Regions from separate parts of the Methylobacillus methanolivorans genome, predicted to be linked through region 2. Evidence: riboswitches for the same ligand, from Rfam matches in the RefSeq annotation. Region 2 holds a riboswitch; each other region holds the start of a gene.
The links. A riboswitch is a leader RNA that binds a small molecule or an ion and turns the genes downstream of it on or off. The one in region 2 is predicted to bind thiamine pyrophosphate.
Positions count from the first base shown of each region.

Region 1 (9,943 bases), on a different contig from region 2:
TGGATCTGGGCGGCGCACTGGAGGCTTACTGGCATCTTTGCTGGAGATAGAGCCGGGTTTCAATTTAAGCGTGGTCATGGCGGGATTTTAACATAGCAGGCTTAGCCGGTCTGGACAGCTTCAACATGTCACTTGATACCAGCAAGAGCCACCTTATAATGGCTTTCCCTTAATCGTTTAGTCGGCCAGCATCCATGTTCAAAATCATCGAACATTGTCTTGAATTCACCATCTTCCGCAGTCGCTGGCTACTAGCTCCGATGTATCTGGGCTTGGTGGGTGGCCTGGTCATCCTGCTGGTCAAATTCGCCCAGGAGTTCATGCATATCGCCAGCCATGTATTGGAAGCACAAGAGCAGGAAGTCGTGCTTTCATTACTTGCCTTGGTCGACATTACCCTGGTGGCCAACCTGCTCATCATGGTGATTTTTAGCGGCTATGAAAATTTTGTTTCCAAGATTGATGTCGCAGAGAACGAAGACCGACCAGAATGGATGGGGAAAGTTGACTACTCGGGACTCAAGCTCAAGCTGATTGGCTCCATCGTGGCAATCTCTGCCATAGACCTGCTCAAAGCCTTTGTGCATCAAAGCAGCAGTAGTTCAGAACATCTTAGTAATACGCAAATGGCCTGGATGGTAGGCATTCACGTCACCTTCATTGTGACCGGGCTACTCTTCGCGATCATGGATCACATTGCGGAAAAGGATAAACATCACCAATAAAAAACGGCCAGCAAGCACTGGCCATTTTTTAACGCTTTGCTAGCAATTCAGCATCACACTTTTTGATAGACCTCTGCCCCTTTTTTCACGAACTCAATCGCCTTTTCCTGCATGCCTTTGCTTAACGCAGCCTGTTCATCCACGCCCAGCTTATCAGCGTAATCGCGCACATCCTGCGTGATCTTCATGGAGCAGAAGTGCGGGCCGCACATGGAACAGAAGTGCGCCTGCTTGGCACCTTCCTGCGGCAGGGTTTCATCGTGGAATTCCTTGGCTTTTTCCGGATCAAGCCCAAGGTTGAACTGATCATCCCAACGGAACTCGAAACGTGCTTTGGACAAGGCATTGTCGCGAATCTGCGCGCCGGGGTGGCCCTTGGCCAGGTCGGCGGCATGCGCAGCAATCTTGTAGGTAATGATGCCAACGCGCACGTCCTCCTTATCCGGCAGGCCTAGATGTTCCTTGGGTGTCACATAACAGAGCATGGCACAGCCGTACCAGCCTATCATGGCAGCGCCGATGCCAGAAGTGATGTGGTCATAACCTGGGGCAATATCGGTGGTCAATGGGCCCAGTGTGTAGAACGGCGCTTCGCCGCAGTGTTCCAGTTGCAGGTCCATGTTTTCCTTGATGAGGTGCATGGGCACGTGGCCTGGGCCTTCAATCATGCACTGTACATCGTGTTTCCAGGCAATCTGGGTCAGCTCTCCCAAGGTCTTCAGTTCAGCAAACTGAGCTTCATCGTTGGCATCATAGATAGAGCCTGGGCGCAGGCCGTCACCTAGGCTAAACGACACATCATATTGCTTCATGATCTGGCAGATGTCCTCAAAATGCTCATAGAGGAAGCTTTCCTTGTGGTGAGCCCAACACCACTTGGCCATGATAGAACCACCACGCGACACGATGCCCGTCATGCGCTTCGCTGTCATCGGTATATAGGCGAGACGTACCCCCGCGTGGATGGTGAAATAGTCCACGCCCTGCTCTGCCTGCTCAATCAGGGTGTCACGAAAGATTTCCCAGGTCAGGTCTTCGGCCTTGCCGTTGACCTTTTCCAGGGCCTGGTAAATTGGCACGGTACCAATCGGCACTGGGCTGTTACGGATGATCCACTCGCGGGTCTCGTGGATGTTTTTACCGGTGGAAAGATCCATCACGGTGTCACCACCCCAACGCGTACCCCAGACCATTTTTTCCACTTCTTCCGAGATGGAAGAGCCAAGCGCAGAATTACCGATGTTGGCGTTGATTTTCACCAGGAAATTGCGGCCGATGATCATGGGCTCGATTTCAGGGTGGTTGATGTTAGCCGGGATAATCGCGCGACCACGGGCCACTTCGTCGCGCACGAATTCTGGCGTAATCACCTTGGGAATGCTGGCACCGAAATGCTGACCTGCGTGCTGGGTTTGCAGTAGTTCGCTCATGTTTTCGCGGCGCTGGTTTTCGCGGATGGCAATAAACTCCATCTCGGGAGTAATCATGCCCTGCCGCGCATAGTGCATCTGGCTTACATTTTTGCCAGGTTTGGCACGTAATGGCTTGCGCGTCAGGTTAAAACGCATCTCAGCTAGCTTGGGGTCTTGCTTGCGCAGCTTGCCAAAGTCTGACGTTGGGCCATCCAGCTGCTCGGTGTCATTACGCTCGGCAATCCAGCCAGCCCGTAGTGCCGGCAAGCCATTACGGATGTCGATGTTAACAGCAGGATCTGTATAGGGGCCGGAAGTATCGTAGACAACAACCGGCGGATTCTTTTCTGCACCAAAAGCAGACGGAGTATCAGAAAGCGAGATTTCACGGAAAGGCACGCGAATATCCGGGCGCGAGCCTTCAACATAGATTTTGCGGGAGTTGGCAAAGGATTGTTTGGTGCCTGCATCAATCTCCGCAGTTTCATTAAGAAACTTGGCATGCAGGTCTTTGTCGGTGGCATTCATCATTGGCTCCAAAAATAGCGGGAAGCGTTTTTGGAATACCAATAGGGAAAAGAATAGAGCTTGCCCCATCAAACCAAACTGCGCTTCCCTACGGTGGGATTATCCACGTCAGGTTCAAAGGGTAATTCTCACTGCCATCGTATTCATACAAATACAAAAGCAGACCCCTAGCGATTGGCGCAATGTACGTTAAAACCCTGATTTGATCAAGACGATGATGAGCAACTCAATACGGGAGGAAGATGGCTCAAGCTGCCATCAGGCAACAACCAGGCCACAGGCTTGATACGGTTATCCACCCTGCATGCGTCAATATAGCCTATTGAGCCTGGTGTTTCTGCGACGTAACGCAGCATAGCCTCCTGTGTGCGTACGACATGTGGAGGCGAGGTACCGTGAAAATACAGCGCGTTCCAGTACTCCACCTGATCTTCCGGAACACTATCGAGAATGAGCTGCGAGAAGCGCTGGCGCAAGGCGCTTTCCGGACCCAGGTTAACAGGCTCTATGCGCTTGCCATTGCCCCAATAGAGCTTCTTTCGCCAGAACACCAGCGCCAGCTCTGCCTTGCTGAAGGCATGCAGATTCTGCTCCTTGGGCACGATCACGGCAATCGTTGCCACTTCTGCCGCCATTGCAACAGGCAACAACAAGTGCAAACCCAGGCAAAGAAATAGCCAGCGCATCAGAACAGGATCGCAAACGAAGCCATGAAACCCTTGGGAGATTCAAGACGCTCTTGATCCCCCCCGACATATTCAAGCTTGAGTATTCTTGATGGCAAAGGCCGCCAGGCAGCCCCCACGACCCAGCGCTCGCTAGAGCCCTCCGCGGGCCGATTGAAATTTTCGACACGGCCAATCGCAAACCAGTGCTTCTGCAACGGAGCAACCACTTGCAGATAGGCACCACTGCCGCCTTCGTGCCCATTGGTATAGAACCGTTGCAGCGTTTCTCCACTGAATTCCCAGCCCTTGTGCTGCACCATGAAATCCAGCCCCACCATGCGATACCGCGTGGCACTGTAACGCAGGTCCTCCGCCGTCTCCAGTAATGACAAACCCCAATTGAATTTGCCCGTGATCTCGAAACGCATGCCCTTGCTATCCTTGTAGGGAATGCTGTCATCACGGTCACGATGCCTTTCCTGCACAGCTTCCATGAAGAATTTGTATTCAAAAGCCTTATCAGAAAAAGGCGCAGCGCCATACACCATGAAACCATTGACCGCTTCAGGAAACAAGCGACTGGTCACCAACGGGCGTGATGATGTCCAGACCAACGGTGCTGCATGCACCACGTTCCAGCGCCCGGTCGGCGTCAGGAAACGGCCACTACGTAAATTGAGCTTTTCAGAGAGGTTGTAATCGAGATAAAAACGCTCGACATCAAAATAGGAATCTCGCCCGGTCGTGCCTTCGCCGCTATACCAAGTCAGTGGTTTTTCCACCTCAAGTTCGGAGAAAAAGCGCAGGCGACCACCATTATCCCAGGTGACAAACAAACTCACTTCATTCAAGCGGGCATCGGCCTTGCCACCAGGATGTAGATTGATACCGGCACTGGAATAGCCGCCCAGTTTGAATCCATCGAGAAATCCAGGCTGGGTATCGGCCTCATCTGCCGCAGCTGCAATCTTGCAGATACTCAGGCTCAAGGCTACACTGGCTACAAGAAGCAAGTGCATAATGCGCATGTTTTTCTCCGGACAAACCACCTGTGATTCCAATCAGGCCTACACCCTTAACAGATCGCCAGAGCATGAGCTTCTGGATTTCCCCCAATAGCGCGCATTCTCGCACTGAATGATATGTGGCGAAAAGCGCTATCTATCCGGCATTTATTGCTATTCGCCTTCCTGTTGGCGGTGCTGCTACCTGCCATATTGATCACCGGCCTGGCGTTCTACGAAGCCAGGAGCGCGCTCAAGAGCGCCATTCAGAACGGCATGCAGACGCAGACCACCGCAACGGCCCTGGAAATCGACCGCATGATGTTCGAGCGCTTGCAAAACGTCAGCTCCTGGAGCGAGCTCGATGTCATGCAGGATGCGCGTATCGGCGATATCGACAAACGCCTGTCGTCCTTCCTGACCGAGCTCAAGGATAGCTACTCGGATATTTACACCGAGCTTTACGTGGTGAATCGTCAAGACATGGTCATTGCGGCCAGCAACCCGGCGCGCCTGGGGACATTTGCGCCCAGGCTCAAGCCTTGGTTGCACACTCTCATCCAGCACAAGATCATCAAGCTCGGCCAGCTTGAAGGCCACCGTTTACCTATCTATACCGACATTAACGACGACTTCAATGATGACAAACTCTTAGGCACCATCGTTGTAGTATTCAACTGGCAGCAAATTGAACAAATCCTGCAAAGCGGCATTTCAGGCCGTAGCGCGGCAGCCTTATTTGCACAGGACAAGCTGATTGCAGCGACAGATCGCTGGGCTAAAACGCAGAACAACAGGCGCTTGATCGCAAATGCCACCGCTAGTGGCTACGAAGGTTATCGTGGTTTTAACTGGCAGGTCAGCATTGCACAGAACCGTTCACAAGCGCTTACTCCAGTGCGCCAGATGGCTTATATCTTTGCTGGCCTGCTGCTTGTCACAGTGCTATTGGCCACTGTGATTGCCATACCGGTAGCACGTGCCATTACCCGTCCTGTCACACGCCTGACCGAGTTTGCCACCCGTTTTCTGCGCAATCCCGATGCCTCACTGCCTCCCGCAGGCGGCCCGGAGGAAATTGCCGAGATGTCTCGTGCCTTTGCCAAAATGATGGAGGATCTTGACCACTCCAAGCAAAGCCTGACCAGGGCAGCAAAACTTGCAGTTGCCGGAGAAATGGCAGCAGCCATGAGCCATGAGGTGCGCACACCGCTAGGCATATTGCGCTCATCCGCCCAGCTATTACAGCGCGATACCAGCCTTGCCCCTGAAAGCCAGGAAATTTGTGGTTTTATCATCAAGGAAACCGAGCGGCTCAATAAATTAGTCAACACCTTGGTCGACTCCGCCAAGCCGCGCCACCCTGAGCTGGTACCATCGAACATCACTGAACTGGTGACAATGTGCGCTGGAATGATGCGTAGCCAGGCTGCAAAGAAAAATATTGAAATTGTCCTGCAGACCAGTACGAGCATTATCTGTGAGTGCGATGACGAGCAAATGACCCAAGTCATGCTCAACCTGCTGCTCAACGCCATACAAATCCTGCCCCCAAACGGCAAGATCACGATTCATCTTGAGGAATCGCAAACACAGGTTGTCATTGCAGTCTCTGATAATGGCCCTGGCGTCACAGCTGAACACCGGGAACAGATTTTCGATCCCTTCTTCTCGCAACGAAATGGCGGCATCGGCCTGGGGCTGGCGATTGTGCGCCAAATCATCCTGGCCCATCATGGCAGCATTCATGTTGAACCCAATGATCATCAAGGCGCGACTTTCGTTATCCAGCTTCCGCGCAATGGAGTGTAAACCCGCATGAGCAAACTCAAGAACATCCTCGCACTGGACGATGAACCCAGTATGCGCCGCCTGCTGGAAATCAGCCTCAAACAAGCAGGCTATCAGCCGGTGCTGGCAGAAAATGGGCGCGAAGCGCTTGATATCTTGCGTCAAGGCGGCATAGATTTAGTGATCAGCGACCTGCACATGCCTGTGATGGACGGCCTGAAACTACTAGCCACCATGCAACAGGAAGGCATTGATGTCCCCTCCATTATCGTCACCGCACAAGGGGAAATTTCTACCGCAGTAGAAGCCATGAAACTAGGCGCATCTGATTACATCCTGCGCCCTTTCGACCTCAGCACGCTGGAAATCGCCATTGAGCGCGCGCTCTCATTGAGCCGACTAAAACTGGAAAATCGTTATTTGCGGGCTGAAGCCAGCCAAGATACCCAACTGATCGGTCAAAGCCCGGCGATGCAGAAGCTACAGCAGTCCATCAGGCAAGTCGCACCAGAAAAAGCCACCACGCTGATCGCAGGCGAGACCGGCACAGGCAAGGAGCTAGTCGCTCAAGCGATCCACCAGCTTTCACCACGCAAGGATGCCCTGTTTGTTGCCGTCAACTGTGCGGCCATTCCCGGTGATATGTTGGAATCTGAGCTATTTGGCCACGAACGCGGCGCTTTTACCGGCGCAGTGAAAAACCGTATCGGCAAATTCGAGATGGCTGATGGCGGCACATTATTCCTTGATGAAGTCACGGAAATGCCTATCGGGCTACAAGCCAAGCTACTGCGCGCCTTACAGCAAGGGGTAATTGAGCGCCTGGGCAGCAATCGCAGCATCCCGGTGGATATGCGCGTGGTAGCTGCAACCAACCGCGATCCATTGCAGGCCATTGCCGATGGAAAATTGCGCGAAGACCTGTATTACCGCCTCAATGTATTCCGCCTTGACTTGCCGCCATTGCGCGAACGCAAGAGCGACATCCCCGCACTGGCCACCCATTTTCTCAAGCCTCGTGGACTCAGCCTGGATGACTCGGCAGCACAAACACTGCAAACCTATACATGGCCAGGAAATATCCGTGAACTACAGAATATCCTGGAGCGGGCCGCTATCATCTGCGGCGGAAATACCATCAGCATTGAGCACCTGCCCACAGACATCACACAACACACCACGCTAGCGACCACTACCACCGTTGTTCCAGAGACAATGACATTAGCCACTAAAGCGAATATGTCATTACCTATTGCCACGGAAACCTTGGAAAAAGATATGATCCGCGTCGCCCTGCAACAAACTAAGGGTAACAAAAGCAAGGCAGCACGACTACTTGATATTAGCGAACGCTCACTATGGTATAAGCTCAGCCGCTACAAGCTAGAAGACAACACCGACCAAGAAGGCCCGCTGCCAGACTAAGCGGCAAACTCCCTAGAACTTGAAACTCTGCCGTGGCAGGCTATAATCGGCAGACTGATAGCCACGCGATGGATAATGTGATGCACCATGATGTAGAACAAGCACGCTTCAACATGATAGAGCAGCAAATCCGCCCCTGGGAGGTACTGGATGGCACAGTACTTGACCTATTGGGCCGAGTACCTCGCGAGGCCTTCGTGCCTGCCCAATATCGCGGGCTTGCATTTGCCGATATCGAAATTCCCCTGGGTTTTGACCAGACCATGCTCTCACCCAAGCTTGAGGGCCGTATTCTACAAGCCTTGGAAATTCAGCCAGGTGACAAGGTATTGGAAATCGGCACGGGCAGCGGCTATTTCACCGCCTTGCTTGCTTCGCTGGCAGGCGAAGTACACAGCGTGGAAATCAACGCAGAACTTAGCCATCAAGCCCAAGCACGACTGACAGAACAAAATATCCACAATGTCACTTTGCATGTTGGCGATGGTGCACAAGGCTGGCCTGCACAAGGCCCATATGATGTGATTGTGTTTACCGGCTCGCTCGCACTACCGCCACAAGTAACAGAACAACTCAATATTGGTGGGCGGTTATTTGCCGTCGTAGGTGAAGCTCCCGTGATGGAAGCGATTATTTCGCGCCGCATCAGCGCTGATAGCCTACGTCAGGATGTGATTTTCGAGACTTCGCTCGCACAACTGGAAAACGCCCCTCAGCCTGAGAAGTTCAGCTTCTAAATACCACTATTCCTGCCTTAAGGGCAGGCAAACGTATTCACGATCAAACGGGAGCCATCACTCCCGTTTTCTTGAGATTCATCCTGCTTCCCCCACAAGGCTATCGTTAGCATGATCAGGTCTGACGTAATCACTTTGCGTTAACGCTTCTATTCAAATCTCAAAGATTGACACCGTTAAGTTAACAGTGTTTAATCATTCCCCATTGATTACTTCTGCTGTGAGCACATGCCCCCAAGAGTCAAGACCCCGCAAGAACGCGACCAGCTCAAGAAGCTGATCCTTGATGCTGCGCGTCAATTATTCGTGGAACGGGGCATCGAAGCCGTATCGATGCGCGAGATTGCCAAGCGGGTGAACTATTCCCCCACGACCATCTACCTCCACTTTGTCGACAAAAACGACTTGCTGCAAACCTTGTGCGACCACGACTCCTTGGTATTGGCCCATGACTTGCACCTCATCACGACCAATCCCAACCCAGATGGTATCCAGCAATTGCGGACGCTATGTCTGGCGTATTCACGCTATGCACTGACCTACCCCAACCATTACCGCTTCATGTTCATGATGCCCAAGCCCCATCAAACCAAGGAAAACTCCAGGCTACATCACGGCAATATTGAGCAGGATGCATATGCACTGCTACGCTCTACAGTCCAACAAGCCTTTGAACAAGCGGCATTCCGCCCGGAACTCGATAATATTGATCTGATCGCCCAGACTCTCTGGGCTGGGATTCATGGCGTATGCGCACTGGAAATCACCATGGCATGTGACGAATGGATAGCATGGCAACCAATAGAACACCGCATTGCACTGATGCAAGACAACATGATCAGGGGCCTGATCAAATCTCAACCTACGTAATAGATAAACCTATGTTGCCAAGACCCTCTTACAGACCTTGCAGCCCCTGGCTCGTTACCCTGGCATTGCTTGCCCTGACAGCCTGCCAGAAACCCGCGCCTGAGACACCACCTCCGCGCCCAGCGCTAGTCATGCAGCTTGGCAATGCGCATGGCATAGACGATGGGCAATGGCTGACAGGCGAAATACGTCCGCGCTACGAATCAGCACAAGGCTTCCGTATTGCAGGGAAGATCATCCAGCGCCATGCGGAAGTCGGAGACCATGTCCGCAAAGGCCAGCTACTGGCCCGGCTGGATCCCGAAGACAACCAGCTTTCACTCGCCTCGGCACAAGCAGCCCTGCGTGCAGCAGAAGCACAACTCGCACTGGCACAGGCGGATAGCAAACGTCAGCGCCAGCTGTTCGAGCAGCGCTTTATCTCGGCCGCCGCCCTGGATTCGGTGGAGACTCGCCTGCAATCCACAAGCGCCCAGGTGCAGCAGGCGCAAGCCCAGGTCAAGGTTGCCAGCAATCAGGCGCAATACACATCCTTGCTCGCAGAACGTAATGGCGTTGTCACCATGATTGACGCGGAGCCAGGCCAGGTGGTCAATGCAGGGCAAGTTATCGCCAGGGTCGCGGTACCAGGGGATTTGGAGGTACAAATCCCTATTCCAGAATCGCGCATGCATAGCCTACATACCGGCGACCCTGCCAGCATCCGCCTTTGGGCAAACCGCGATCAGTCCTATCAGGGACGCATCAGGGAAATTGCCCCGGCAGCAGACCCTGCCACCCGCA
Region 1 is NZ_BAAILT010000004.1:374,379-384,321, reverse strand. It holds gene LG202_RS11740 (pseudouridine synthase) at 1-78, opposite strand, end outside; gene LG202_RS11735 (TIGR00645 family protein) at 195-725, shown strand; gene thiC (phosphomethylpyrimidine synthase ThiC) at 779-2,665, opposite strand; TPP riboswitch at 2,734-2,844, opposite strand; gene LG202_RS11725 (substrate-binding domain-containing protein) at 2,872-3,351, opposite strand; gene LG202_RS11720 (hypothetical protein) at 3,351-4,361, opposite strand; gene LG202_RS11715 (sensor histidine kinase) at 4,476-6,149, shown strand; gene LG202_RS11710 (sigma-54-dependent transcriptional regulator) at 6,156-7,553, shown strand; gene LG202_RS11705 (protein-L-isoaspartate O-methyltransferase family protein) at 7,634-8,290, shown strand; gene LG202_RS11700 (TetR/AcrR family transcriptional regulator) at 8,519-9,160, shown strand; gene LG202_RS11695 (efflux RND transporter periplasmic adaptor subunit) at 9,172-9,943, shown strand, end outside.
Region 1: another riboswitch for thiamine pyrophosphate. It lies ahead of thiC (phosphomethylpyrimidine synthase ThiC); the one in region 2 lies ahead of LG202_RS01870 (TonB-dependent siderophore receptor).

Region 2 (9,943 bases):
AGTCGCCATGGGCATGGCTGTTTGCAATCGCTTCTGCCGGGTTGTATGCCGTTGTTTTCTACGATGCCCGCATCTATGGCGATATGCTGTTGCAGTTCGTCTTTATTGCCGTGTCGCTATGGGGCGCTTACCAATGGCTGTTCGGCGGGCGCGATCATCAAGGTGTGACCGTGACACGCTTGTCTCGTCGCGGTTGGCTGCTGGCGGCTGGTAGCTGGGTGTTTGTTTATGCCAGCGGTGCATTACTCTTGCATCATTTGACGGATAGCGATGTCGTGCATATCGATGCTTTCCTGACGGCGGGCAGTTTGGTGGCGCAATGCCTGCTTACGCGCAAAATACTGGAAAACTGGCATATGTGGATATTGATAGATGGCCTCTACATCGCGCTCTATGCATACAAGCATCTTTATTTGACAGCCTTGCTCTATGGCCTGTTCGTTGTGCTAGCCGTGTTGGGCTTGCGGGCCTGGAAAAAGTCATTGTCAGCGACTGTCGTCCTGCCATGAAAAATATGGTGCCGCGTATTGCTATTCTTGGGGCTGAATCCACTGGGAAATCCACCCTGGCGGAAGCACTGGCAGCGCATTATCGTACGGCATGGGTGCCAGAATACCTGCGCGAGTTCGTCGAGACATTTCAACGTACGCCACGTGCCGACGAGCAGTTCATGATTGCCACTACACAACGCCAGCGTGAGAAAGAGGCTGAGCGACATGCCAACCGTCTATTGTTCTGTGACACCACGCCGCTGATGACGATTGTCTATAGCGAACATTACTTTGGGCAGGCAGACATGGCGCTTGTGAGACTGGCAGCGGCATATGACTATGCTGCGACGATAGTCACTGCGCCGACCATGCCATGGGTAGCTGATGGCATGCAGCGCGAGTCCGACGAGGTGCGCCAGAAGGTACATGCTCGGTTACTGTGTAAACTGCGGGATGCTGGCATCACATATCGGCTCGTGGATGGCTGCATGCAGCAACGCGAGATGCAAACCATTGCATATTTATCGTTAGCTTTATCACAATCAGCGTAAGCAACGCTCACTTCACGGATACACTCAAAAAATTAGAGAAGGGTATGTGAAAGCCTGCATCAGGCTGAGCTTATTGCTTGTGCCTGATGTTGTAGGCAAGGTTTAGGCGTATCAATACAGTCCCCAACTGGTAGCCTAGGGTTTTGTTGATCGCTTCTTGCTTCTACTTTTCCAGCCCCGTTTGTTTGCCACATTAATCAGTCGCTGGAAAGTAGGACATTCCATGTGTGATGGTGCTGGACAGTCTGCAACGTGGCGCAATGTATCCCGTAGCGCCTTTAGCTCATGAATTTGTCGATCAATCTCGTCCGCGCGCTGGTGGAGCAGCTGGCGTGGCAAGTCTGGTGTGCCGTTTTGATCAAACATCCCGGCAATTTCCTGTAGCGAAAAGCCTGCCAATTTTCCGATGGAAATCAGCTTGAGTTGTAAAAGCACCTCTGCGGAAAACTGTCTGCGCAAACCATGCCGTGATACCGAAGTAATTAGCCCCGTTTCTTCGTAGTAACGCAGGGCAGAGGGTTTAATTCCGCTCTTTTCTGCGACTTCGCCAATATCCATAAACTCCATACTTGACCTCAAGTTGACTTGAAGTATTAGCATGCCCTGATCTATAGAGCAGGACAAGAGATAAGGACGATGAGCGTAGGCAAATTATTCACCCTTGCAAGAAAGCAGGCGGGCGTCAGATTCACGCTGGCACTATCAATGTTGATGGCCTCTTTGGGAACGAGTATTGCCAATATCGCATTGCCTGCGTTGGCTGAGGCATTTATGGCACCGTTTTCGCAAGTGCAGGCCGTTGTCGTTGCTTATCTTGCCACCATGACGATCATGTCCGTGGTCGCCGGGCGGCTTGGTGACCGCTATGGGCTGAAACAGATGCTCATTGCGGGCTTGGGATTGTTCACTGTGGCCGCACTGTCTTGCGGCATTGCGCTTAACCTGTGGTGGCTGATTGGAGCAAGAGCCCTTCAGGGAGTAGGTGCAGCCTTTCTCATGACGCTCGTCATGGCGATGATGCGCCAGGCCGCTAGCGAAGCTCGGTTGGGGCAAGCCATGGGCCTGCTGGGAACCATATCTGCGCTAGGTACGGCACTTGGCCCAGCGTTTGGTGGATGGTTGCTTTTGGTCACGGGGTGGCGAGGCATTTTTCTGATACAGCTTCCACTGGCGCTGATTGCCTTGATACTGGCACTCTGGATATTGCCAACCCCGACAATCAACAGGAAAGCGCCAGCTCCCAGTGTATGGCAGGTGTTGAATGCAAAGCTACTGCCCAATCTCGCTATCAATCTGCTGGTGGCTGCCGTCATGATGGCGACACTCGTGATTGGCCCATTTTATCTTGGTCTGGGGCTTGGGTTGCGAGCAACGCAGGTGGGCCTGGTCATGGCGATAGGACCTGTGATCTCGATCTTTAGCGGCGTCGTGTCAGGAAAGCTGGTTGACACCTTAGGCAGTCACCGAACCCTTTTGATTGGACTTATGCTACTGATTGTTGGCACGCTTCTGTTAGCGTTGTTGCCAAATTGGGTGGGTATGAATGGCTATATTGTTTCTATTATCGTCCTGACGCCGGGTTACCAACTCTTTCAAGCTGCCAACAATACAGCAGCTCTTGCCAACGTACCCAGACATATTCACGGCACGATTGCCGGCCTGCTTGGTTTAGCTCGCAATATTGGCTTGATTGTAGGTGCTTCCGTGATGGGGGCAGTATTCGCTTTGGGCGTTGGCACAGAAGACTTTATCCATGCATATCCCGCAGCAATCGCCGCAGGGATGCGGCTGACGTTTTTGCTGGCTGGCGGAATGATGATCATCGCGATTGCAATTGCCGTGCCCCAACTGACTGGGAAAGGGACAGGTTGAAAGGGTTGATATTGCTATCCCGATGCCAGTGATTGCTATTATCTGTAGCAAGACAACCTTAGAAAACTATCGTGTCTTCATCGTGCTTGATAGGGGTGAGTTTTGCTTCTGCCCCTGGCTTGGGAGGCAGTATTCCCAATGCTTCCCGACAAGTTTCATCGAGCTATCCTGCCTTATGTCATCAAGCTCCGCGCACTCGTTTGATCAGAAATCAATTTGCGCGGACACGCGGAATACGCGTGGTGCGCCTGGAATCATGTAGCCGCCGAAAGCGCTGGATGCATCGCCCCAGTAGAACTTGTTGAACACATTGTCCACCCCAGCCCTAAAGGTAGTGGCTGTGTTGCCAAGCTTGGCTGTATAGCGAGCCCCAAGGTTCAGCACGTGATAACCTTCGACCTTTTTGTTTAAAGCAGCAATGTCATTGCTGGGGGAGAAGTTTTTGCTGCTGGAGTAAAGCCAGGTTGCATTCAGCTTGAGCGCAGGCAAGCCAGGCCATGTGTATTCGCTATACACTGCAGATTTGAATCTCGGCACATTGCCCACTTGCTTGCCTTCGATACGTGCATCGTCTGTGCCTTCCGCCCGTGCTTGTAAAGCGGTGAAGCTGCCACCCAGCATCCAGTCACGTGTCATGCGGTTTTGTGCGGCCAGTTCCAGGCCACGGTTGACTTGCATGCCGTTCATCACATAAGTCTGCGTGCCATTTCCATTGTCGTTGACGTATTCATTCTGGCGCTTGATCTGGAATACTGCAGCAGACAAGCTCACCTTGCTGCTTGGCTCCGCTTTTACGCCTAGCTCTATTTGCCGAGAGCGGCTAGGGTCCATAATGATTTCTGCATTGGTCGTGCCAGTGGGCGCTTCGCCACCTGGTTCCAGGCCTTGGGAGTAAGAGCCATACACCGCTACTGCTGGCTGCACGTTGTAAACCAATGCTGCACTCGGCAGGATGAATTGATCATCGGTACTACGGGTGGTGGTTCCTGATGAGTTGAACTGGTCACGTTTGAGTTGCACGTAACGTAGGCCTGCATGTAGCTTGAGCTGCTCGGTCAGGGTCATGACATCTTGTACAAACATCGCGCGCTCTTCATCTTTACGGCGCAAATGAACGGGCTTGACCTCTGCTGGTGAGTAATTGTCGTAATAGACAGGATTGTAGATGTTGCTATCACCGACATATGGCGAAACATAGTCGGCAAAGTGATCGCGACGACGCAGCGTCGAAAGGCCGACTGTCAGGTCGTGCTTTACCACACCTGTGGTGACATCGCCTTGTAGCAGCGCCTGGGTAGTGGTGATGGAGCGCTTGTCATTTTTACGGCGCAGGTCATAGAGGGAATAGCCGCCATCACTGCAATAACCGACATATAATCCCTGGGCTGCACAACCTGAGGGTAAAGCCACCGCATCATCTCGATGCAGGACTGATTGATTGGCCTGCAAGGTGGTACGCCAGTGGTCGTTTAGTGTGTAGTTGAACTTCACGCCGATATTGTGGCTGTCATCGACGACAGGGCTGCTCCAGGATTGATCGTTGAGCATCTGCTTGGCGCGAATACCTGTCGGAATGCGCTGTTCAGGCCCAAGCAGCTGGAAGCCTGGTACGGTCAATTGCGATTTATGCTGATAATCCAGATCCAGCTGCAAGAGCGCACGTGGGCTCAGGTGGAAATCAAACGCACCTGAAATGAAGTTACGATTGCCTGTTGAGCCATCAATATATGATTTGATGTCTTCCGCCGCGGCATTAATGCGATAACCGAAGATGCCGTTTTCAGTACGTCCGCCAATATCTACTGCGCTATATACCGTACCGCGTTCGCGTACCTCAAAAGTTGCTGTGTGCAGCGGCGTATCGGTGGGGCGCTTGGTCACATAGTTGAGCATGCCGCCTGCAGCAGCGATGCCTGATTGCAGGCCTGCCAGGCCTTTCAATATCTCGATACGCTCCTTGTTTTCCATGGGCACCATGGCTTGCGCCAGAATCACCAGTCCGTCTTTGCGATAGTTGGCACCCTGATCCAATACGAATCCGCGAATCGCAAACCAATCTGCAAGGCCAACAGCGTTGTAGGAGTTTTGCACACTGGCATCCCATTTCACTGCATCAGTGGCGGAGCGTACGCTGCGATCCTGCATCTGTTCCTGTGTCACGACCGTAATTGAGGCCGGTGTTTCCAGTAAGGATCGGTCGGAAAAACTGCCAATGCTAGCCCGCCGTGCCTGAGTATCCGCTGATGCAGAGGAAACGACCAGCTCCGGCAATGCGCTATCCTCGGTATCTGCCGATTGTGCCAAGGCAGCAGGCGAAAATGTGCAGGCGACTGCTAGCACGCTAAGTTTGTGACGGAAAGGGAAAGCTGGCATTGTTGTTCACTCGCGTTACGGAAAGGCACGCGCAGGAATGAACAAAGAAGCTCCGGGATGGACCTTGAGTGGCTTTGCGCTTCCCTACGCTGGCATTATCCAGGTCAGGTTCAAGGGTTTTTCTCACCCGAAGATTTGACTCTTCAGGACCCCTAGCGTGGGCCGTATACTACCAAAAAATGTAAAGAAAACGCCAGTTTGTTGCGAATAAGGGTGAGGTTATTTTTGAACTGCGCCTAATGTGACGGTGCTAGGCCACAGCAATTGCAGGTGTGGTAGCACATTTTGCTCACCAATTTGGCTAACCAGGCCTGAGCGGCGCAATTTTTCCAGGATATTGGGCCTGGCTTCGGCAATGACCAGGCGAATATTGTGATGCTTGCAGGTATCCAGCAGGTTCCACAAAGCTTGCATGCCGGTGGCATCCATGATGGGTACCCGCGATATCCTCAGCACAATGGTATCGGTATCCTCTCGCAGGGTTTGCAGCCGGTGTTGTAAATGTTCTGCCGCACCAAAGAACAAAGGGCCTTCTACGCGGTATACCAATGTGCTGGGTGGCAGGCACCATGTGCGTTGCCCGTATTCTTGCTGGAGGTCAGCATCGCTCAATTGCGTGATGCTGACCGTTTCCGCCATGCGTTTCATGAACAATAACGTGGCAAGCATGACGCCGATATTCACGGCGATCACCAAGTCGCTGAATACCGTAAGCAGGAAGGTGATCAGTAGCACGGCGACATCTGCACGCGGTGCGGTCTTGACCATATGCAAGAAGCGATGTGCTTCACTCATGTTGTAAGCCACGACGAACAAAATGGCCGCCAGTGCCGCGAGCGGTATATTTGCTGCCAGTGGTGCCAGCAATATCACAATCAATACCAGCGTGAGCGCATGGACGATGCCAGAAAGCGGGCTGTTGCCGCCATTGCGAATATTGGTTGCCGTACGCGCCAGTGCGCCCGTGGCGGCAAATCCACCGAATAATGGCGAGGCGATGTTGGCAATGCCTTGTCCAATCAGCTCCTGGTTGGACTGATGGAGGGTACCAGCCATATTGTCCGCTACGACCGCCGAGAGCAGGGATTCAATCGCACCCAGCAGTGCAATGGTGAAGGCAGGGCCGATCAATTCCAGCATGGTGGCAGCGCTGATACCGGCTGGCAGGGAAAATTGTGGTAGGGCCTGCGGGATACCACCGAATGTGCTGCCTATGGTGGTGACTTCCTTGAAACTGAATATGGATTGAAGCACAGTGGCCGAGACGATGGCTACCAATGGACCAGGGATTTTTTTCAGGTAGCGATTGGAGAGCAGCAAAACCGCCAGGGTGAAGATACCCATCAAGGTAGTGTGCAGTTCCAGGTGGGGCAGTGCTGTGATCAGGCGCAGTAATTTCTCGTGGAAATGGTGTGCCGCTTGTGGCGCAAGCCCGAAGAAGTCTTGCCATTGGCCGACAAAAATAATGACGGCAATCCCGCTGGTGAAGCCGATGATGACTGGCTCCGGGATATAGCGAATGACACTGCCCATGCGCGCTAGCCCCATGATGAGCAGCATAATACCTGCCATCAGGGTTGCGATCTGCAAGCCAGCAATGCCATATTTTGCAGTGATGCCTGAGAGGATGACGATGAAGGCCCCAGTCGGCCCGGTGATCTGCAAGCGGCTGCCGCCAAAGAGTGAGGCGAGTGTACCTGCGACAATCGCCGTATACAGGCCTTGTTCCGGCTTGGCCCCGGAGGCAATGGCAAACGCCATGGCGAGTGGCAGGGCCACCACCCCGACGATCAGCCCCGACATGATGTTGCGGTACCAATATTGGCGGGAGAGCAAGCCAGCATGCTTGGCTTCGAGAATCGCGATCATGATGTAAGGGACGCTAGGCAAGTGACAGGCATATCATAGCCTCTTTACCTACCTCGGCAAGATGATGTGTAGCGGCTTATAGGGATTCAATGAAATCGAGCAGTTGTTGGCGTTCTTGTGGCGACATCTGTTGCACTATGTTGCGCGACTCTTCTGCTTCGCCGCCATGCCACAGGATCGCTTCCAGAATAGTCCGCGCCCGGCCATCGTGCAGAAATCCTACATGGGGTTCCACTTGTTTGGCCAGGCCAATGCCCCATAGTGGCGGGGTGCGCCATTCGCTGCCGCTGGCAGCAAAATCCGGGCGCTGGTCAGCAAGCGCTGGCCCCATGTCATGTAGGAGTAAATCGGTATAGGGCGCGATCAGCTGTTCACCAAGGGCTGTCAGGCGCGGGAAAGCCGCTGTCTTGATTTCTGGTTGGTGGCAGGCTGCACATTGGGCTTGACGGAACAGCAAGGCCCCGTGCTGTATGGAGGCTTGCTGTTGCTGGCGGGGTGCAGGGGCAGCAAGCGCAAGTTGATGGAATTCCATTTGCTCGAGCTGTGCGGCGGATATTTCAGGCATGCCGGAAACGGGTGCTTGCTGACAGGCAATTTGCTCTTCGGCGCAATTGCCATGGCGGAACAGATGCGAGCTTAGCCCCATGTCGCCAGCCAAGGCGCTGGCGGTTTGCTCACGCAATGTGGCGACATTGGCTTTCCAGCCGAAACGGCCAATCACTGTTTTTTGCTGTTCTGCACTCCACACCCAATTGACCTTGCCCTTGATCGTGCCAGGCTTGGGCTGGGCCGCCAATGCTAGCAATGTGCTATCCGGGATGGCGGCGAGCAAGCCCATGCCATAAATCGCGGGGGCAATGCGGGCAGAGGTTTGCAGATTATCTGGCATAGGGCCATATGCCAGATTGCTGAATGAAATACGTGGTTTGCGTAAGCTGACGATTTCACCTCCATTTAAGAGGACATAGGTTTCTTCATAATGCAGATGCGCACGGCCTTCAGCATTGACGCCAGGCGCACCGAATTCCTGCAATTGATCGCCATACCAGGGCAGGGGCAAAGGAGCACCAGTGATGGTTTTGCCGGGAATGCTGAGGCGAACCAGCATGGAACGCATGGATTCTTCTGGTGAATCTGGTGCAAAGCCCCGACCATTTTTGGCGTGGCAAGCGATGCAGGAGTTGCGGTTATATAACGGCCCTAGCCCTGCGATTTCACGATCAAGCGCGGGAGAGATAATCTAGCTTTGCCGCACCAGGCTGCGGCCTTGCTGGAATGTCTGTATATCTTTTGTGGAGAGTGGTTGTATCGCTTGCGAGTATGCCTCACGAGTGGTGTTGTTTGTCACTACCCTCGCTGCTTCTTGACTGCTGGTAAGTCTGGGAATAAAAGTACTTGCGATAAGTGATGCGACAAGAAAGCGATACAACATCAGGGTTACAAGCCTGCTGCAATGCGGGTAGCGGCTTGGTAGCGATCATGCATGATCTTCTGCCATTGTGCTGTTTCAGTGGTATCTAATGTCCTGGGAGCCTTGGAGTCGGCGGTAGCCTCATCCATGGGTAGAGATTGCAGTAGCTTCTTTGCTTGCAGCACTTGTGGCGCATTTTCCCCCAAGGTATTGCTGGCAGACTGGATGGCGGCGATGGCCTGCTTCAGGCTAGCCAGGTTTTCCGTGATGATGGCATCAAACAAGGCATTGGTGATCTCTTGGCGAGCCAGGCCACGTTTGGTGTCATAGGTAAATGCCGGATTATTTGCAAACGGGTTGAAATATCCTGCGGGTTGATCTGTATAGACCGAAGGCCGCACAGGTAGCTTGCGAATGTCCGGGTGAAACAGGAGGTGCTGGCCTTGTGCTGAAAGCACAAAGCTGGTGAAGGCTTGCGCACCTTCCTGATTGGCTGCCTGCTTCATTACCGCGATATGCGCTGGAGAATAACCTGTGACTTCAGGGTAAAGAAATTGCAGCGGTGCGCCATTCGCGATGGCAGAAGCCGTGAAAAAGTCGATGGTCAAGCCTGCCAGCAAACGGCCAGTGGCAATATCATCGGTAATAAAAGTCGAACCCATGCCTACCAGTTCCGAGTTGGCGGCGATCTCCTGTAACAGGTTCCAGCCAGCCTGCCAACCGTAGCCTTGCAGCAAGATATCAATCAGTGGTGGGGCGTACCCCACTTTTGAAGGTACAGGCAAGGCTACCTTGCCTCGCCATGCTGGATGAGTGAGATCATGCCAATCATGTGGCACAGGTAGTCCTGCTGCAGTGATACCCTGCGGGTTAATTGCAAGGCCATACCCTGCTATTTCTGTGGCAATGTAGTTGCCTTCGCGCAATGGGAATCCATTGATGGAAGCAGGCAAGCCATCAAGGGTTAAATGTAGTGGCTGAAAAGCCTGTATTTTTTCTAGCTGGGCGAAATTACGTTGCGCAGGTGTCCAGTACACATCGACTGGCTGCGATGCATCCTTGAAATACGCCATGGCATCGCGCGATTGCCGCCAGAGTATTTCCAGCTTGTATTGCGGATATTGTTTTTCAAATGCCGCTTCGAATGGTGAGACGACCTCTTGCGGATAGCTGGTCATCACGATGACCTTGGTCGTATCCGCCCATGACACCTGGCTGACAAGTATCAGCCAGATGATGAGAATCTGGATTGGCCAGCTCAATGCTGCCTTGATAGTAAGAGAGCGGGCCATGATGTTTCCTATCTAGTTGTGAGTTGCTTAGAACTTGCGCGTGACGTTAACAAACATATTGCGGCCTTCCATATAGAAGCCTTC
Region 2 is NZ_BAAILT010000002.1:114,065-124,007, forward strand. It holds gene pnuC (nicotinamide riboside transporter PnuC) at 1-509, shown strand, start outside; gene LG202_RS01855 (ATP/GTP-binding protein) at 506-1,042, shown strand; gene LG202_RS01860 (helix-turn-helix domain-containing protein) at 1,178-1,609, opposite strand; gene LG202_RS01865 (MFS transporter) at 1,679-2,914, shown strand; gene LG202_RS01870 (TonB-dependent siderophore receptor) at 3,119-5,287, opposite strand; TPP riboswitch at 5,352-5,451, opposite strand; gene sulP (sulfate permease) at 5,507-7,156, opposite strand; gene LG202_RS01880 (di-heme oxidoreductase family protein) at 7,233-8,396, opposite strand; gene LG202_RS01885 (ABC transporter substrate-binding protein) at 8,594-9,859, opposite strand; gene LG202_RS01890 (TonB-dependent receptor plug domain-containing protein) at 9,887-9,943, opposite strand, start outside.

Region 3 (9,943 bases), 970 kb from region 2:
TCTTAGATTTAAACCCAAGCAATTGCGCGACATGGCTAAAAGTCGGCAATGTCTTGTGTTCGGCGAAATAGTCCTGGATCTTGCCCAGGTATTCAAAGTCTTTGTCTTGTCCCATGGGTGAAAATTTACTGTACGAATGTACACAAAGTCAAGCTTTGGGACAGAGTTTTTTTCATCACAACACGGCATGCATCATGCCCGTGATCATTCCGCCTTGACTGGTTTGTCTTGTTTATCCTCTGGTGGAGCCAACTGCAAGAGGAACTCTGCCACCTGACGAGCACACTCCAAGGGAAACAAAAGCTCCTGTTGGCGAATGTTTTCCATCGCGCCATCCATGCCAATCACCGTCATCCTGACTTCCTTATACTCTGTCGTTTCTACGGAGATCATGGGGCGATCAAGGATCACCAGATTGGCCTTGTTCTCTTTTTTCTGATTGTCTGCCATGCGTGCTCCTTTATGCAAAAAAGGGCGGCATGATAACAAATTCCTGCCTGCTTAATACCTTTACCGTGAACAATCTAGCCACTTCTCAGGTAAGCAACATCACTAATAAACCAGCAGCCAAAGCGACACCAATCACAGGATAAGTACGCCAAGCCAGTGCTTTGCCTCCAATAACACCGACTAAAGCTGCCTTCACCACACTATTGCTGATCACGGCCAGCACAATACCCTGCGTCGCCACGTTCATCCCCAACTCGTGCAAGGCATTACGCGATAAAGACAAGCTGATGGCATCGACATCGGTTAGGCCAGCAAGGATAGAGACCAAATAAACGCCAGCATCCCCCATATAGCGCCTGCCCGCCTCAACGAGGAACAAGATCAGGCTTAACAGCAAGGCAAAACGGATAGCTGGCCTTAACTCAAAAGGGTTGCGTAGTGGTGTTTCTGCATTGGCTGGCTCTTCCTTGATAGCCCTTAGCCAGAAGACCCCGGCTCCGGCAAGATACACTAAACACATCACACTCAATGGCCAGGCAATATGCGGCAATATGGAAATATTCACCGCGGCCACAATCAGCAAGACACGTGGAAACATCAAAGCTGATGTCGCCAGCAGGCCTGCTGACAATACATTCTGCAATGGCTTGCTGGACAAGCGTGACAGGGTAAGCGTCATGGCGGTGGAAGACACCAAGCTACCAAGGATAGCCGTCAACATCAGGCCATAGCGTGTGCCAGTAAGACGAATGGCGATATAGGCAATGAAGCTCAGCGCGGCGATCAGCACCACCATCCACCACGTGGTATAAGGATTGAACACGCCCCAGGGATCATAAGTCTCGTTCGGTAATACGGGCAGCATCACCACGGAAATGAATAGCAACTTGAGCGCACCGGAAACTTCGGCCTCACTCAAGCGCTTGAGCAGGGAATGCAATACGTTTTTCAGGCTGAGCAACAAGGCCACCACCACGGCACCAGCGCTTGCCAGCATCACGTAGCCAGACAAAGCAAGACTGCCCAACAGGAAGGTGATCAGCAAGGCCAATTCGCTGGTGATGCCATGGTCACCAGTGCGGCGCACATCCACAACGTACGCAATACCCACCACCAGCATCAATGCCGCCAGTACCGTCACCCATACGACCATGCCCATCTGCTGCCCCAGCAAAGTGCTCAAGCCTCCCAGCAAGCCAGTCAAGGCAAAGGTGCGGATGCCTGCACTTTGGTATGAGTCGTTTTCATCGCGCTCTTGCCAACCGCGCTCAGCGCCGATCAATAGCCCAGCACCCAGTGCAATGAGCAGGTGCAGCATGGTGTCGATAGCAAAGGTCTGGTGCATTGATTAGGCTCTCGGTTATATCTGCAAGCATGATACCAAGAGCCAGCATCCTCTGGCACAAAGACAATGCTAGACGCGTACCGGCCTAGCCAGCCCTAGATGACTGCGCAAGGTGGCATGCTCATAATCGTGGCGGAACAGGCCGCGCTGTTGCAGGATGGGAATGACATGATCGACAAAGTCCTGCACGCTTTCGGGTTGCATCGGCGGCATCAGGTTAAAGCCATCTGCCCCGCCATTGCGGAACCAATGCTCCATCTGGTCTGCCACCTGCTCTGCCGTGCCAACCATGGTGCAATGCCCTCCCCCCGCAGCCAGGCGGCCCAATAGCTGGCGCACGGTAGGCTTTTCGCGTTCAATAATGCGTAACACGGTGGCATAGCGGCCCTTGGGGCCGGTAAAGGCCTCCAGCGGCGGCAAGGGTGGCACTGGTGCATCAAGCTCCCAATCCATGCAATCCTGATCGATAAACAACTGTAATTGCCGCAGGGATGTTTCTGCAGGCAATAGCTCATCCAGCGCCCGCTGCTTGGCACGCGCCTCGGCCTCAGTTGAGCCAATAAAGGTCACAAGACCTGGCAGGATAGGCACATCCACTTGTCTCCCGGCAGCTTTGACTCTAGCCTTGACGTCGCCGTAATAGGCCTGGGCCGACGGCAGGTCATAGGCCACGGCATAAATCGCCTCAGCATATTTCGCGGCGAGTGCGCGGCCATGATCGGAAGCGCCCGCCTGGAACAGCACAGGATTACCTTGAGGTGGGCGCGGTACGGTCAAGGGGCCATCAACGAGGAAATGTGCGCCTTGGTGATTGATCTGCCGAACCCGGCTTTCATCAACGTAATCTCCCGCGCGGTCGTTGAGCAATGCACCATCATCCCAGCTATCCCACAGTTGCAATACCGCCTGGATGAATTCCTCAGCCCGCGCATAGCGCTCAGCATGGCCGGGCATCGCTTCATAACCGTGGTTCCTTGCTTCAACATCAAACATCGACGTCACCACGTTCCATCCTGCACGTCCACCGGAGATATGGTCCAGCGATGCCATCAGTCTTGCTGCATGGAAAGGTGTGTAAAACGTGCTGGAAATGGTGCTCACCAAGCCGATGTGCTTGGTAGCACGGCTAATGGCTGTCAGCATGGTCACTGGCTCGAGGAACCAGCGCGGCCCATCAGTAATGTTATTGGTCGCATGCCCATCGGCAAAGAACACCGCATCCAGCTTGCCACGCTCGGCTAGCTGGGCCATTTCCTCGTAATAGCGAATATCACCCAGGCGTTCGACCTGGGAATCCGGGTGGCGCCAAGCAGCGTTGTGGTGGCCGCAACCGAACAGGAATAAATTGATGTGCATCATCACCACAGCCCTAATTCTTCACCAAGCCACCATCCACAACGAGATTCTGCCCCGTCACGGCACGCGACCAGGGCGAGGCGAAAAACAGCACCGCATCGGCAAACTCTTCTGGTGTCGTCACGCGGCGTAATGGTGTACTGGCAGCAATCAGATCAAACACGGCCTCTGGCGTGGCAGCAGAAGCATCGGTTGTACGCAGCAAGCCGCCCGACACCATATTGACAGTAATGCCCCCCGGCCCCAAATCTTGTGCCAGGGTACGTGTGAGTGACAACAAGGCCGCCTTGGCAGCAGTGTAATCGTGATAAGGCACTACCGGGTTCTGGAACAAATTGGTGCCGATATTGATCACCCGCCCCCAACCCTGTGCACACATGCCAGGCAAGGCCGCCTGCACAGTATTCAACGCGCCCTTCACCACCCCATCGAACTGTTGCTGCAGGCTTTCCCAGCCAAGATCGGCAGCATGAGCTCGGGCATCGCCATTGAACTTGAAATCCGGCAGCGCATTGTTGACCACCGTCGTCACTGGCTGAGCGAAATGTGCCTGTGCCTGCTCCAGCATGCAACGCACAGCCTTTGCATCGCTCACATCCGCACCTATCGCCAATGCACGTTCAGGCGCTTCAGCCACGAGCCTGGCCGCGGCAGCCTCGCTATGAAGATAATTGATGACGACCCTTGCACCCTGATCGAGGAAGGCACGGGCAATATGCTGGCCCAGCCCGCGTGCGGCACCGGTGACGAGCACGACTTGGTCTTGAATACGGAGTTGTGGGGCTGATGGATTGTTCATGTCATTCCTTTGCAGTAAATCATGACAAAGGAAGACACCGCAGCCAGGGCTGCGACAGGCATTCCTCCGCCAGTATGATCTGGATCAGGTATACGGGTTTGCTCTCAGCCCTGTGGAAACCATTCCATCAGGGCACCCCGTGCCGAAAGGTTGAACCATAGCACGGAATATGAACGATTCACATCCAATGCATTGTGAAAATCGTGATGAAAGTCGTTATAATCCGGCACCAGAACGGCCACTTGCTATTGGCCCGTTCAATCCTGGGGGAGCCGATCACGGCTGAGAAATGGCAATGGGCCATGACCCTTAATACTTGATCCAGATCATGCTGGCGAAAGGAAGGAAGTACCGCATCGGGTTTGCGTACTCCTTGTCGTTCGTTGATTACAGGAGTCACCACAAGATGCTCAGTACACAAGCCACGCTCGCTTGGCTGATTTTTTTCGCCGCCGCTTTCGCCATTCTCGGCATGGCTTACTCGCGCCGTTATCGCGGTAATCTTGAAGAATTCATCGTCGCCCGCAACAGCCAAGGCTCCATTGCCAGTGTCATGGTGCTACTCGCCTCTTCCCTCGGTGCATGGATATTGTTCTCGCCAGCTCAAGCGGCTACCTGGGGCGGCCTCACCGCGGTGATCGGCTATGCCCTTGGCGCGATGTCGCCGCGCATTGCCATGATCCCGCTCGGCAAGCGCATGCGTGAACTCATGCCCAATGGCCACTCCCTTACCGAGTTTCTCATCGCGCGCTATGGCAAGCCAATGTATCTGCTCGCACTCAGCATCATGCTGTTTTACCTATTTATCGCCATGAGTGCGGAGATCACCGCCATCGCCAAGATGGTGACCATCCTTGCGCCAGTGCCGCTCTGGGCCACGGCAGCCATCGTGCTCGGCTTCACGTTGCTCTACACCACTTATGGTGGCTTGCGTGCCTCTATCTTCACCGACAAAGTGCAGATCGTCATCATCATCCCGCTGCTGGCAGCACTGGTATTTATTGGCTGGAAAGCAACCGGTGGCGTGGTGCCTGTCATGGACAAGCTGCGCGAAACCGCACCGCAGCTCATCGACCTACACGATATTGGTGGCATCAAGGCCGGGCTGACCTTCTTCGTCGCCATCCTGCTCACCGGCATCTTTCATCAAGGCAACTGGCAACGCATTTACTCTGCGAAAGACATCCCTGCCATGCGTAACGGCTTCCTGCTGGGTGGTTTGCTGGTCGTGCCATTCATCTTCATCATGGGCTTGTTCGGCCTGGCCTTCATGGCGATGACACCACAAGGTGATAGCTCGGTAGCGCTGTTCAGCGTGGTCATGCCCAACATCCCGCTTTGGCTGGCCATTGCGCTGATTCCACTCGGTATATCCCTGGTGATGTGCAGTGCAGATAGCGCGATCAGCGCGATTTCAAGCATTGTGGCTGTGGATATCGGGCGAGTGATGCCTAAGCGTAGCGCTTCGAGCTTGATGCGATTGTCACGCTGGCTAGTGCTGCTGGTCGCAATCCCGGTGTTGATTGTTGCTGCACAGGGCTACAGCGTGCTTTACCTATTCCTGCTCGCCGACCTGCTATGCTCGGCGGCGGCTTTCCCGGTCTTTTTCGGCCTGTTCAGCCGCTCGCATACCGGGCGAGAAGCGGTCATGGGCACCATTGCCGGACTGGTCGCAGGATTGTCCATGTTCCCCACGCCAAATGAACCCGCGACCCACTTGCTAGAATCCTTCCTGCTGGCGGCCTTGACCCCCGTAGCAGTCATTACCATCACCCGCCTGCTCAAACGTCGCAAGGAACACTTCGAGCTTGCTTCGTTGACACATGCAAGCCGCAGGCTGGATCAAGAGCAACTCTAACGACCCTAACAACTCAAAGGGCGAGCGCAGCGATTGGGCATCGCTGCGCTCGCCCTTGATATTATGTGAAGTGAAGTATTAAATCAGGAACTACAAGACAGCATCGAGCATCCAGCCTTGTGCTTGGCCCAATCCGGTCGCAAGGCAGCAAAGCGCTCCTTGCCTGGCTGTTCGTCGTAAGGCTGGCGCAACACTTCCAACAACTCTTCTATCAAACTGTTATCACCAGCATCTGCCAGATCGATGGCTTGTTGCGCCAGGTAGTTGCGCAAGACATACCGCGGGTTGACACGGTTCATGGCCTCTTTCCTGGCTATTGGGTCACGTCCATCTGCAACCGTTGCCTGGCTATATTGCTTGAGCCAATCACTGAACCTGGGCTTGAAGGTTTCCCATAGTGCATCGCTATAGGCCCCGCTTTCCAAGATGTCCAAGTCTGGCTGGGTGGCTTCGATCAAGGCCAGCTTGCGGAAAAATTCGGTCATGTCGATCTCGGCCTGGGTCATGAGATCGAACACTGCGGTGAACAAAGGCTCATATTCATCGCGCCACTGGCTAAAGCCAAATTTGGCAGCCAACACGGCACCCCACTCTTTGTTGTAAGCCTGGTCGAATAGCATCAGGCCTTCGTCGTAAATTTCCCGCTCTGGCTTCAAGGCATACAACGCTTGCGCCAAGCGCTCCAGATTCCAGCGGGCAATCTCGGGCTGGCGACCAAAACAATAACGACGGCCTGCGGCATCAGTGGTATTGGGCGTCCAGCCAGGGTCGAAGTTATCCACCCAGCCGTAAGGGCCATAATCAATAGTAAGGCCGAGAATCGACATATTGTCGGTGTTCATCACGCCATGGACAAAGCCCACGCGCATCCAGTGTGCGACCAGGCGCGCAGTGCGTACACAGACAATGGCAAACCACTCGGCTAAACGCTCATCTTCGGGGAAATCAGCCAACTCAGGAAAATCACGGTGAATAGTGAAATCCACCAGCGTTTGCAGCGTTTGTTTATCCTGGCGCATGGCAAAAATCTCGAAATTGCCAAACCGGATAAATGAGGGCGATACACGGCATACGATTGCGCCCTTCTCAGCCTGCGGGTTGCCGTTATAAAACATATCGCGAATCACAACATCACCGGTCTGCACCAGGCTCAGGGCACGCGTAGTGGGAATGCCAAGATGGTGCATCGCCTCGCTGCAAAGAAATTCGCGTACCGATGAGCGCAACACGGCACGGCCATCCGCCATACGTGAATAGGGTGTCACGCCCGCGCCCTTGAGTTGTAACTCCCAGCGCTGACCCTGGCTGTTTACTACCTCGCCAAGGCTGATCGCGCGGCCATCGCCCAACTGCCCGGCCCAATGTCCAAACTGGTGACCTCCATAACACATGGCATAAGGTTCCATGCCTGGGATAAGGCCATTGCCAGCCAAAGCATTCACCCAGGCCGGGGACTTAATGTCTTCCTCACTCAAGCCCAGTGCCTGCAACATCTCGGACGAATAAGCCAGTAACTTGGGAGCGGATACCGAAGTGGGCATCACACGTGACCAACAGGCGCCATACACCTGACGCAACTGGTTAGTAGTATCCGGGTCACCAGGCAAATCCCGCAGGAAACGGTTATCAAAAGTAGGCATCATCACAGTGGGGATTTCATTATCAAAGGTCATATAGAATGACAGCGTTGCCTATTGTATGTTCTCTGCTGAGATAAATTAAGTTGGCAGGCTGCACAATAAATAGGCAATAGCAAATTCCACATGATATAACAACCGTTTAGCCAGCTCATGCGCATGCTGCCCACAAAGTTACCCACAGAAATTGTTGAGCTAGTACTACTTTCATCAGAACCATGGGAATATGGCAATGTCTCTGCAACATCCACCTGGATATTGAAAAGCGATGATTCCATTTTCCATTCTTGATCTCTGCCCTATTGTGCAAGGTAGCACGCCAGCAGAGGCCTTCAGCAACTCCGTCGCGTTGGCCCAGCTTGCCGAGGAGCTAGGCTATCGACGATTCTGGCTGGCAGAGCATCATAATATGCCGGGCATTGCCAGTGCAGCCACTTCTGTCGTGATTGGTCACGTTGCCAGCCACACTAGGACAATACGCATCGGCGCTGGCGGCATCATGTTGCCCAACCATGCGCCACTGGCGATTGCCGAGCAATTCGGCACGCTGGAATCCATCTACCCTGGGCGCATCGACCTTGGGCTGGGTCGTGCTCCCGGTAGCGATATGACCACAGCGCGCGCTTTGCGACGCGACCTGCATGCCCATGGGGAAGATTTTCCGGACTTAGTCGCAGAGCTCCAGCATTACTTCGCCCAGCCCCAGGCGGGCCAAAGCATCCGTGCAGTGCCTGGAGCCGGATTAAACATCCCCCTGTGGATATTGGGCTCTAGTTTATATGGTGCTCAATTTGCCGCAGCACATGGCCTGCCATTTGCCTTTGCTTCGCATTTTTCACCCACGTTCCTGCTACAGGCACTTGATACCTATCGCCGCAATTTCCAGCCATCAGCCTCGTTGAATAAGCCTTATTTCATGGTCACGGCCAATATCCTGGTAGCCGATACCGATGAGGAAGCGCGCTATTGGTTCAGTTCGCAGCAACAAGGCTTTACCAACTTGCATCGTGGCACGCCGGGCCAACTGCCACCACCCGTAGATGATATTGAGCAATACTGGACACCTGCCGAGAAATTAAGCGTCGAGCGCATGTTGGCTTGCTCGCTGGTTGGCTCTGCTACCACCGTAAAGGCCGGGTTGAGGAAACTACTGAATGACCTCATGCCTGACGAATTAATGGTGACTGGCCATGTGTTTGACCTCGCAGTACGCTTGCAATCATATCGTGCCGTTGCCACCATTCGCGAACAACTGTCCACAGAATGAAAAAAGCCAGGCAATAAGCCTGGCCAGGGGCATGTATACCACTAGGTGTTAATACAGGTGATGTTGATCCTGCTGGCGTTTACGCCTGCTGATCAACCCCATCACGCCTAGCCCCAATGCCAGCATGCCATAAGTGCTAGGCTCAGGTACTGCGGTGACCACCACACCATCGAGGAAAGAACCATAGGAAGGTGCATTCTGTGGCTCAATCGAAGTGAACTTGAGCGTGGTAAGCGCATTAGAAGCTACCAGATTGCTGAAGTTATAGATCACCCATCCGCTGTGAGAGGTAACTGAAGTTGCAACCACCTGGTTCCCGCCCCAATACACTTCCAGTGCGCTATTAAGCCCCCCCGGAGTATCGGAACGGCCTGAGTAGGCAAAGCTCAAGTTATAAAGCTGCCCTGTTGTTGTCGACAAATCCTGCCAGATTGAAGTCAGGTTGGTAGAGTTCAACTCCAGATATTGCTCGCCATCGTATGCAGTATTGAACGCTGACCAACCACCATGATCGCTGCCACGCTGTATCTCAAACAGACCGTCAGAGTACCAGCCAGTCACATTAGCCAGTTGCTCATAAGCACCCGAAATAGTATCGGCCTCAAAACTACCATTCACCACGATATTCGCTGCATTTACCCCGCTACTTGCAGCTAGTAGTGTTCCACAAGCTACCATCGTCAATTTATTCATTTTCTCTTCCTTCTCACATTAAACATGCTTAAGAAAATTACATAAGCCCAGCTATGAGCGCCAGGTTGGATGAGCATGCATGGCAGCCAAACTCCCCACTGTGCGATACCGAACATAACTTAATGATTTATAGGAAAATTAGCCCAATCGGACTAATGCAGGGAAATTGAGCGCTCAAGGTTAAATTGATCGGCATATACTGAATTGCAGCACCTTGGCTGGAGGCTATATGGATATACCGCTCACCCCACATCACAACACCTTGATCAATGCACTGCCACTGGTAGATCAGGAGCAACTAATAGCAAGCCTGGAGCCATACTCCATGCAGTTGGGTGATGTGTTGTACGAATCGGCACAAGTATTGAAATATGTGTATTTCCCGGCCGATGCTATCGTGTCATTGCTCTACGTGATGGAAAACGGCGCATCCGCAGAAATTGCCGTTGTCGGTGGTGAAGGCATGGTGGGCACACCCGTGATCATGGGCAGCAACACCTCATCGTGCCGTGCCGTGGTGCAAAGCGCAGGATATGGC
Region 3 is NZ_BAAILT010000002.1:1,083,038-1,092,980, forward strand. It holds gene LG202_RS06325 (LexA family protein) at 1-115, opposite strand, end outside; gene LG202_RS06330 (hypothetical protein) at 205-450, opposite strand; gene LG202_RS06335 (MgtC/SapB family protein) at 536-1,795, opposite strand; gene LG202_RS06340 (LLM class flavin-dependent oxidoreductase) at 1,865-3,154, opposite strand; gene LG202_RS06345 (3-oxoacyl-ACP reductase) at 3,165-3,950, opposite strand; TPP riboswitch at 3,995-4,100, opposite strand; TPP riboswitch at 4,206-4,310, shown strand; gene LG202_RS06350 (sodium:solute symporter family protein) at 4,357-5,808, shown strand; gene LG202_RS06355 (protein adenylyltransferase SelO) at 5,892-7,448, opposite strand; gene LG202_RS06360 (LLM class flavin-dependent oxidoreductase) at 7,714-8,712, shown strand; gene LG202_RS06365 (PEP-CTERM sorting domain-containing protein) at 8,761-9,405, opposite strand; gene LG202_RS06370 (Crp/Fnr family transcriptional regulator) at 9,635-9,943, shown strand, end outside.
Region 3: another riboswitch for thiamine pyrophosphate. It lies ahead of LG202_RS06350 (sodium:solute symporter family protein); the one in region 2 lies ahead of LG202_RS01870 (TonB-dependent siderophore receptor).